One region of the Pseudomonas sp. GW821-FHT03C07 genome, then DNA from elsewhere that is predicted to be linked to it. Evidence: predicted binding sites of a transcription regulator. Region 1 holds the regulator's gene; each other region holds the start of a gene.
What was found. Region 1 encodes FliA, which starts transcription of late flagellar genes. Its sites were predicted from a motif close to CTAAAGTTTNNNNNNNNNNNGCCGNTAA; they were not measured.
Positions count from the first base shown of each region.

Region 2: the regulator FliA is predicted to act here: its motif matches at 1,542-1,569, upstream of AC07VG_RS16630 (methyl-accepting chemotaxis protein).
Region 3: the regulator FliA is predicted to act here: its motif matches at 1,560-1,587, upstream of AC07VG_RS25485 (methyl-accepting chemotaxis protein).

Region 1 covers NZ_JBWKUQ010000003.1:100,138-103,413, reverse strand. Annotated here, with positions in the region: gene flhF (flagellar biosynthesis GTPase FlhF) at 1-10, shown strand, start outside; gene fleN (flagellar synthesis regulator FleN) at 132-965, shown strand; gene fliA (RNA polymerase sigma factor FliA) at 962-1,702, shown strand; gene AC07VG_RS06625 (chemotaxis response regulator CheY) at 1,875-2,246, shown strand; gene AC07VG_RS06620 (protein phosphatase CheZ) at 2,269-3,057, shown strand; gene AC07VG_RS06615 (chemotaxis protein CheA) at 3,072-3,276, shown strand, end outside.
Region 2 covers NZ_JBWKUQ010000007.1:265,676-268,951, forward strand. Annotated here, with positions in the region: gene AC07VG_RS16630 (methyl-accepting chemotaxis protein) at 1-1,512, opposite strand, end outside; gene acnA (aconitate hydratase AcnA) at 1,789-3,276, opposite strand, start outside.
Region 3 covers NZ_JBWKUQ010000016.1:123,726-127,001, forward strand. Annotated here, with positions in the region: gene AC07VG_RS25485 (methyl-accepting chemotaxis protein) at 1-1,493, opposite strand, end outside; gene AC07VG_RS25490 (DUF4810 domain-containing protein) at 1,606-1,938, shown strand; gene AC07VG_RS25495 (hypothetical protein) at 2,230-2,730, shown strand; gene leuC (3-isopropylmalate dehydratase large subunit) at 2,931-3,276, shown strand, end outside.

The sequences.
Region 1 (3,276 bases):
GGTGGGCTGAGATGAGTATTCAGACGTTGCAAATTACCTACATCGATGGTCTGCCACGCATTGTTCCGACAAGTGAACGCGCAGCCACTTATGTGGCCTTCCGTCTAAGCAAGACAAGGTAAGAAGAGAACATGGGCAGCATGCATCCCGTACAGGTGATCGCGGTGACCGGCGGCAAAGGTGGCGTCGGGAAGACCAACGTGTCAGTGAATTTGTCCCTGGCGCTGGCTGAGCTTGGCCGGCGCGTCATGCTGCTGGATGCGGATCTGGGGCTGGCGAATGTCGACGTCCTGCTCGGCCTGACCCCCAAACGCACCCTGGCCGACGTGGTCGAGGGCCGCTGCGAACTGCGCGACGTACTGTTGCAAGGTCCGGGCGGGATTCGCATCGTGCCGGCGGCCTCGGGGACCCAGAGCATGGTGCACCTGAGCCCGGCGCAGCATGCCGGCCTGATCCAGGCATTCAGCGATATCGGCGACAACCTCGATGTGCTGGTGATCGACACGGCCGCGGGTATTGGCGAGTCGGTGGTCAGCTTCGTCCGCGCGGCCCAGGAAGTGTTGCTGGTGGTCTGCGACGAGCCGACCTCGATCACCGACGCCTACGCCTTGATCAAACTGCTCAACCGCGACTACGGCATGAACCGCTTCCGCGTACTGGCCAACATGGCCCAGAGCCCGCAGGAAGGCCGCAACCTGTTCGCCAAGTTGACCAAGGTCACGGATCGTTTCCTGGATGTGGCCCTACAATACGTCGGCGCCGTTCCTTATGACGAGTGTGTACGCAAGGCCGTGCAAAAGCAGCGCGCGGTCTATGAGGCATTTCCCCGTTCGAAATGCGCCTTGGCGTTCAAGGCAATCGCGCAGAAGGTCGACACCTGGCCGCTCCCTGCCAATCCTCGGGGGCACCTGGAGTTTTTCGTCGAGCGTCTGGTGCATCAAACGAGTGCGGGACCGGTTCTATGACTGCCAGTGGCTATCGCATGTATTCCAAGTCGTCACGTGACAGCCAGTATGAACTGATCGAGCGTTACGCACCTTTGGTCAAACGTATTGCCTATCACCTGCTGGCGCGACTGCCGGCCAGCGTTCAGGTCGAGGATCTGATCCAGGCCGGGATGATCGGTCTGCTGGAGGTCTCGACCAAGTACGACGCGAGCAAAGGTGCCAGTTTCGAGACCTATGCCGGCATCCGTATCCGCGGCGCGATGCTTGATGAAGTGCGCAAGGGTGACTGGGCACCGCGTTCGGTGCACCGCAATACACGCATGGTCAGTGACGCAATTCGTGCAATTGAAGCAAAAACCGGCCGTGACGCTAAAGATCACGAGGTTGCAGCCGAACTCCAATTGAGTCTCGACGATTATTACGGGATTTTGAACGATACCTTGGGCAGTCGCCTGTTCAGTTTCGACGACCTGTTGCAGGACGGCGAACATGAAGGGCTGCACGAGGACGGCGCGAGTGCTCATCTCGAACCGTCGCGCGATCTGGAAGATGAACGCTTCCAGGCGGCGCTGGCGGATGCGATTGCCAATTTGCCGGAGCGTGAGCGACTGGTGTTGGCGCTGTACTACGACGAAGAGCTGAACCTCAAGGAAATTGGTGAGGTGCTGGGGGTCAGCGAATCGCGAGTCAGCCAGTTACACAGCCAGTGCGCGGCCCGCTTGCGGGGGCGTTTGGGGGAGTGGCGAGCGCGTTGAAGGCAGTGCGGGAACACTGCGAACGAGACCGACATGGCGTTTGACGCCCTGTGGGAGACTCGGCCGGATGAGGTTTCCATGCAGTCGTTGAGTGCTGTGCCGAATTGATTGAACAGCGCGTCCAGGTGCTGAACGCGTTTAAGACTGCTTGGAGGTCGAATTGGACAAGAACATGAAAATCCTCATCGTTGACGATTTTTCAACGATGCGGCGGATCATCAAGAACCTGTTGCGTGACCTCGGGTTCACCAACACGGTTGAGGCGGACGACGGTACTACCGCGATTCCCGTCCTCAACAGCGGTAGCATCGACTTTCTGGTCACTGACTGGAACATGCCCGGCATGACCGGCATCGATCTGCTGCGCCACGTGCGTGCCGATGAAAAGCTCAAGCACCTGCCGGTGTTGATGGTCACGGCCGAAGCCAAGCGCGAGCAGATCATCGAAGCTGCCCAGGCCGGTGTAAACGGCTATGTGGTCAAACCATTCACGGCCCAGGCGTTGAAAGAGAAGATCGAGAAAATCTTCGAACGCATCGGCTGATGAAGTCCACCACGGGGGCGCTATGGAGCACAACGAATCTTCACTGGGTGATTTTGAACTAACCCTGAAAAAACATGCCCGCGAACTGGTCGACAGCCTTGAAAAAGGTCGATTTGGCGACGCGGTGCAAATGATCCATGAGCTGAATCAGACCCGTGACCGTGGCCTGTACCTGGAAGTCGGCAAGCTCACCCGCGAATTGCACAGCGCTATTGTCAACTTCCAGATCGACCCGCATATGCCGCAGGCCGAGGAAGTCTCGCAGATCACCGACGCCACCGAGCGCCTGTCCTATGTGGTCAGGCTGACGGAAGCCGCGGCCAACCGCACCATGGACCTGGTGGAGAGTGCGACCCCGAGGGTCACTGGCCTGAACGTGGAGGCCAAGGCCTTGGGCGCTGACTGGAGCCGTTTCATGCGGCGCGAAGTCGGTGCCCAGGAGTTTCGCGAGTTGGCGCGGCGGGTCGAGACGTTCCTGTCCCGCAGCGAGCAGGAAACCCGCGCGGTGTCGAGCGAGCTGAACGATATTCTGCTGGCCCAGGATTACCAGGACCTTACCGGTCAGGTGATCAAGCGCGTGACCCAAATGGTCACCGAAGTGGAAAGCAACCTGCTCAAACTGGTGCTGATGGCCAGCCAGGTCGACCGTTTTGCCGGTATCGAGCATGATCACGATGCCATCCTTGCCGAAAAAGATCCGCAAAATGAGTTGGCCAAGGGTGTAGGTCCGCAGATTCATGCCGATAAACGTGAAGACGTTATGTCCGGTCAGGACGATGTCGACGATTTGCTTTCCAGTCTTGGATTCTAGGAGCACCCAAACACATGAGCTTCGGCGCCGATGAAGAGATCCTTCAGGATTTTCTGGTTGAGGCCGGCGAGATTCTGGAGCAACTGTCCGAACAACTGGTCGAGCTGGAAAGCCGGCCTGATGATGCGGACCTGCTCAATGCAATCTTTCGCGGTTTTCACACTGTAAAAGGGGGCGCCGGCTTCCTCCAGCTCAACGAGCTGGTGGAGTGCTGTCACA
Region 2 (3,276 bases), on a different contig from region 1:
CTCTTCGCTCAAGTGCGCCGAGTCGTGCGCCTGTTCCGAGGTCTGGTCGGCCAGTTGCGCGATGGTGCTGATATTGCGGCTGATCTCTTCGGCCACCGAGCTTTGCTCTTCGGTGGCGGCGGCGATCTGGGTGGTCATGTCGGTGATATTGGCCACTGCTTCGCTGATCCCCACCAGCGCCGCGTCGGCTTCCATGACCCGAGCCACGCCTTCCTGGGCCTGGCGGTGGCCGGCGTCCATGGTTTGCACGGCGTTGCCGGCGGTCTGTTGCAGCTTGGCGATCAGGGCGTGGATCTGGCCGGTGGATTCGCTGGTGCGTTGCGCCAGTTGACGCACTTCATCGGCGACCACCGCGAAACCACGACCCATTTCCCCGGCGCGGGCCGCTTCAATGGCCGCGTTCAAGGCCAGCAGGTTGGTCTGGTCGGCAATGCCCTTGATCACATCGACCACGCCGCCGATCTCGTCGCTGTCCTTGGCCAGTTGCGTGACCGTGCTGCCGGTCTCGCCGACCACCACCGACAGGCGTTCGATGGCCTCGCGGGTTTCGCCGGCGATATCGCGGCCGCGACTGGTCAGGCGATTGGCTTCCTGGGTGGCATCGGCCGTGCGCTGGACGTGGCTGGCGACTTCCTGGGTGGTGGCGGCCATCTGATTGACGGCGGTGGCCACTTGCTCGGTTTCCTGGCGCTGACGATCCAGACCGGTGGAGCTTTTCTGCGCCAGTTCGTCGGACTTCTTCGCCTGGTTGGTCAGGTGCTCGGCGGTGTCCTGCAAGCGCGTCAGGCAGGTTTTCAGGCGTGCTTCCTGGCTGAGGATGGACATTTCCAGGCGGGCCTGGGCACCACGGCTGTCGGTGTACATTTGCGCGATCAGCGGGTCGGAGGTGGTCTGTTCGGCCAGGAGCAACAGGCGCTTGAGGCCGCGCTGCTGCCAGCCCAGGCCCAACAGGCCGAGCGGTACCGAGACCGCCGCGGCGAGGGCGAAGCCCCAGTAGGAGTTGAGCCAGACACCGATCAGGAAGCTGACCTGGCTGACCAGGATGAACGGCAGCCAGTCCTGCAGCACCGGCAGCCACTTGTCGCGCTGCGGCACGGCCGACTTGCCCTGGTTGATGCGCTGGTACAGCGCCTCGGCGCGGCGGATCTGCTCGGCGCTGGGTTTGACCCGCACCGACTCGTAGCCGATCACCTGGTTGCCGTCGAAAATCGGCGTCACATAGGCGTTGACCCAGTAATGGTCACCGGTCTTGCAGCGGTTCTTGACAATGCCCATCCATGGCAGGCCTTGTTTCAGAGTGTTCCACATATGCGCAAACACCGCCGCCGGAACGTCCGGGTGCCGCACCAGGTTGTGCGGTGCGCGGATCAGTTCTTCGCGGGAAAAGCCACTGATCTCGACAAAAGCGTCGTTGCAGTAGGTGATCACGCCTTTGGCGTCGGTAGTGGAAATCAACCGTTGCTGAGCGGGGAAGGTGCGTTCGCGTTGGGTTATGGGTTGGTTATTACGCATGGTTTCTCTATCCGCAAGGCTTTGACGATATATCGGCAGGGTTGGGGAAATATTGAATATGGTTTTCAACACTGAGGGGCGGCTCGCATCTTACTGTTCGCGGACTTGACCTCAAGGTGAATGGCTTGCAGCAACAGTGGCTGGAGCCTAGCAGTGTACGAAAAGTAGCGCCTTATTTCGTTGAGTTTAATTGGCACCTGAGTACCACACTTGTCCCCCCCACATAAAAGCACCGGCCGGGGCCGGTGCTTTATCAGACGACTTGCGGTGCGCCGATCAGGACGCGATCAACTGCCGCAAGACATAATGCAGAATCCCCCCGGCCTTGAAGTATTCCACTTCGTTCAAGGTATCGATCCGGCACAGCACCTCGATTTTCTCCTGGCTGCCGTCCTCACGGGTCAGGGTCAGCGTCAGGTTCATTCGCGGTTGCAGGTCGGCGCCGCTCAGCCCGCTGATATTCAAGGTTTCCTTGCCGGTGAGCTGCAGGCTCTTGCGGTTCTGGTCGAGCTTGAACTGCAACGGCAGCACGCCCATGCCCACCAGGTTGGAACGGTGGATACGCTCGAAACTCTCGGCGATCACCGCCTTGACCCCCAGCAGGTTGGTGCCCTTGGCGGCCCAGTCACGGCTCGAGCCGGTGCCGTACTCCTGGCCGGCAATCACCACCAGTGGTGTCCCTTCGCGCTGATAGCGCATGGCCGCGTCATAGATCGGCAGCTTCTCGCCGGACGGTACATGGAGAGTATTGCCACCTTCCTCGCCGCCGAGCATTTCATTGCGGATGCGGATATTGGCGAAGGTGCCGCGCATCATCACTTGGTGATTGCCGCGACGTGAGCCGTAGGAGTTGAAGTCCCGCGGCTCCACGCCTTGTTCGCGCAGATAACGGCCGGCCGGGCTGTCGGCCTTGATATTGCCGGCGGGGGAGATGTGGTCGGTGGTCACCGAGTCGCCGAGCAGGGCCAGTACCCGTGCGCCCTGGATATCTTCGATGACCGGCAGAGGCCCGGCAATATCGTCGAAGAACGGTGGATGCTGGATATAGGTCGAATCCTTCTGCCAGACATAGGTGGCGGCCTGTGGCACTGCAATCGCCTGCCACTGCGCGTCGCCAGCGAAGACTTCGGCATACTCCTTGTGGAACATGGCGGTATCGACCTGGGCCACCGCGTCGGCGATTTCCTTCTGACTGGGCCAGATATCCCGCAGGTACACCGGCTTGCCGTCCTGGTCTTCACCCAGCGGCTCGCGGCTGATATCGATGCGCACGCTGCCGGCCAGGGCGTAGGCCACCACCAGCGGCGGCGAGGCCAGCCAGTTGGTCTTCACCAGCGGATGCACCCGGCCCTCGAAGTTGCGGTTGCCGGACAGCACCGAGGCGACAGTGAGGTCGGACTGGGTAATGGCTTTTTCAATCGGCTCGGGCAACGGCCCGGAGTTGCCGATGCAGGTGGTGCAGCCATAGCCCACCAGGGCGAAGCCCAGTTCGTCGAGGTAGCGGGTCAGGCCGGCGGCCTTGTAGTAGTCGGTCACCACCTTGGAGCCGGGGGCCAGGGAACTCTTGACCCAGGGTTTGCGTTTGAGGCCTTTTTCCACGGCTTTTTTCGCCACCAGGCCGGCGGCCATCATCACGCTGGGGTTGGAGGTGTTGGTGCAGGAGGTGATAGCGGCGATGACCACGGCGCCATTCTTCAGCCGGTAGGTCTGGCCCTCGTAGTTATAGTCGGCCTCTCCGACCATATCCGCATTGCCCACCGCGAC
Region 3 (3,276 bases), on a different contig from region 1:
CCGAGAATCTCGGTGATGCGCTGGGCATCCTGCTGCATGCTCTCGACCTTATGGGTGGCGCTGGAGACTTCGTCGATCAGGGCGATCACGCTATTGGACGCCTCGCCCACCACCACCCGCGAACGGTCGGCATGTTCGTTGGCGCGCTGGGTGAAGGCGGCGGTTTCGGCGGCGTTCTGCGCCACGGTGTCGGCGGTGGCACTCATCTCGGTGATGGCGGTGACCGTCTGTTCGGTTTCCGAGGCGTGGCGGGTGAGGATCTGGTTGGTATGGGCCGAGGTCTGTTGCAGCTTGTCCAGGCTTGAGGCCATGTCGCCGGTGGCCTGGGTGACTTCGCCGATCATGTTCTGCAGGTAGACGATAAAGCGGTTCACCGAGTGGCCGATGGCCCCCAGCTCGTCTTCGGCGCGGATGGTGATGCGCCGGGTCAGGTCGGCATCGCCGGTGGACAATGCGTCGATATTGGTCTTCAGCGCGCGCATGCGGTTGACCAGCTGGCTGATGGCATACACCTGCAACAGCACCAGCAGCACAATCATCGGGATCTGCAGCAGGGCCAGGGTATTGAGCACGTCATCGCGCTGGGCGGCGAGCAGTTGGGTCGGCAGGGCCGTGGCGAGGTACCAGGGGGTGCCTTCGATGGGGCGCATGAAGAAGGTGCTGGCCACGCCGTCATTGTTGAATTCCACGCGATGGGACGCGGCGTCACGGTTTTGCAGAGCGGTCTTGACCTGTGCGGCGAAGGCCGAGTTGCCGGCCAGGTCGTTGATGTTCTTGAGCACCACCGGGCTGTTGATATGGCTGCTGTTGCTGATGATCTTGCCGTCGGCTTCGACAATCAGCATTTCACCGCCGATGTCTTTTTCCTTGCGCGCCACCAGGTCGTTGAAGAAACCCAGGGTCACGTCGATGGTCGAGACGCCGTACGGCGCACCGTCGCGCTGGATGGCCATGGCGCAGTTGGTCCGCGGTTCCTGGCTGGCGTCATCCTTGTAGGCCGCCGCCCAGGCGCACTGGCCGCGTGGGGTGGCCATGCCGCCCTTGTACCAGGGTTGCTCGTAATAGTTGGGCGCTTCGGCACTGTTCCAGAAAGTATTGACCTTCAACTGGCCGTTGGCATCGCGATGCCAGAAGGTGCTGTGCTTGTTCCGTCCTGGCGTGCGCTGACCGGGCAGGGGCCAGATACCGCCACCGAAGACCTTCAACTCGCCGTACTGGTCCACCAGGCCGGGCAGGACCTTGTCGATGGTGTCGCTGTCGAGCAGGGGAATGGTCTGGGTAATGCTGCGTTGCTGGGCCTGGACCTTGTTCAACTCGCCCTTGATCTGCTCGGCCACTTCGGCCACGCGGTTGAGTACGACCTGTTCTTCGGTCTGGCGCAACGTGGGGGCGACCAACTGGCTGATCCCGACCACGGTCAGGACGAACAGCAGCAGAACGAACAGGACCAGAAACAGCGTGTAGCGGGCTTGGATCGTACGGAACATGGGCATGGGAGCTGTCCTAGCAAAGCGGTTTTTATTATTCGGTCGGCCTGATCTCGTCAGGGCTTCGTTCGGTTATCGGCTTGGGGTAAGCGAGCTTTAGGTACGATCGTGCAAGAAAGTGCCAGGGAGCCGTGAACACTTTTGCGGATTACCCAAGCGCGGGCTGGCGTTCATTCTGGCGAACGCGATGTTCTGGCAGTCGTTGCTGGCCCAGGCGGGCGGGATTGCCGTCAGCGGAGGCTCCACGCTGAGTCAGGCGGGCAATGGCGTGCCAATCACCAATATTGCCGCGCTACCGGGCTATCACGTCCATCTGGGCATGCTCTACGGCAGCCTTGGCAAGGACGATCAGATGGTGCAGCAGTTCCACACCGAGAAAGCCTTGTTCCCTGAATCGACGGCTTACATGGACTTTCTATTGGGCAATGCCAAGAAGGGGATTAAGCAATGAATCCACGTTTTCTGAGTGCTCTGGACGCTCTGTTGCTGGTGAGTCTGCTGGGTGGCTGCGCAGTCCCCAAGAGCGTGGATTATTCGTCGTATTGGCTTCGCCCCAACCCACAATTGCAGTACATCTTTTCGATGGGTGTCTTGTAACAAAGATTGTATATTTGTACATTCATGTTACATGACTGGAATCATTTCTTATTTCCACCTTTGACAGGACACTGCTTATGCTCGCCTTGAAAGGACCTCAGCAGCACGGTGACATCTCCCGCGACCGTATGGCCGGAGGTCGGGTATGAGCAGTGGTTCAGTCGTCGCCTGGGCCACCGCGCTCAGTACTCGCGTGTTTGAGCGCAAGGCTGCCGATACGAAGAACGCCAACCTGCAGGAAATCAAGAACAAGCAGGTGCTCAACAACATCCCGAGGGATCCGACCGCCCTCGACACCACGCAGATGCAGAAGGACAAGCTGCAGTCGCAGTTCAAGGGCTTCGACCCGAAATCGGTCACCCCGGATCAGTTGACCAAGTACAGCAATATCCTCAAGGAACATGGCCTGATCAGCACGACCACCGCCGGCCTGCTGGCTACCGCCGGGACGAAAAACAAGCCAGGCGAAAAATTCAACGCGCTGGACTATTTCGCCAGCCAGATCAGCACGCTGCAAAGCGGCAGCTCCAGCGACCAGTTCTCCAATCATATGATCCCGGAATACAAGAAGGCGATTAACGTGTTGCTGAACCTGCAGCAGTTCGCCAGTTCCGGCGCGAGCATGTCGATCGATACCAAGGTCTGAAACCCTTGTCGCACTGATGACCGTCTGCATCGGCCAGGTGCTTGCGCCAGGCAAGCGCCGATCAAACACGATCCATGTTCCCAGCCATCACCCTCCCGCCATTGATGGTCCGTGCTCGCCGCCTATGATGACCGTGACGTCTGTCGGCCTGCCGCCGTGATCCGACAGCCTCGCGTACTTTCATTCCTGCGAGCGCCACCATGACTCAAACAAGAACCCTCTACGACAAGCACATCGACTCCCATACGGTGTGTCGCCTCGATGATCAGGGCCATGTCCTGCTGTATATCGACCGTCAGGTCATCAACGAATACACCAGCCCGCAAGCCTTCAGCGGCCTGCGTGAAGCCCAGCGCGGAGTCTGGCGCGCCGAAACCGCGCTGGCCGTGGTCGACCACGTGAACCCCACCGCGCCCAAGCGCATTGCGGCCATGCCGGACGCCGGCGGTGCGCGGCAGGTGTCATACCTGGCCGAAAACTGTGCCGACTTCGCTATCGAACTGTTCGATGTGCTCGACAAGCGCCAGGGCATCGAGCATGTGATCG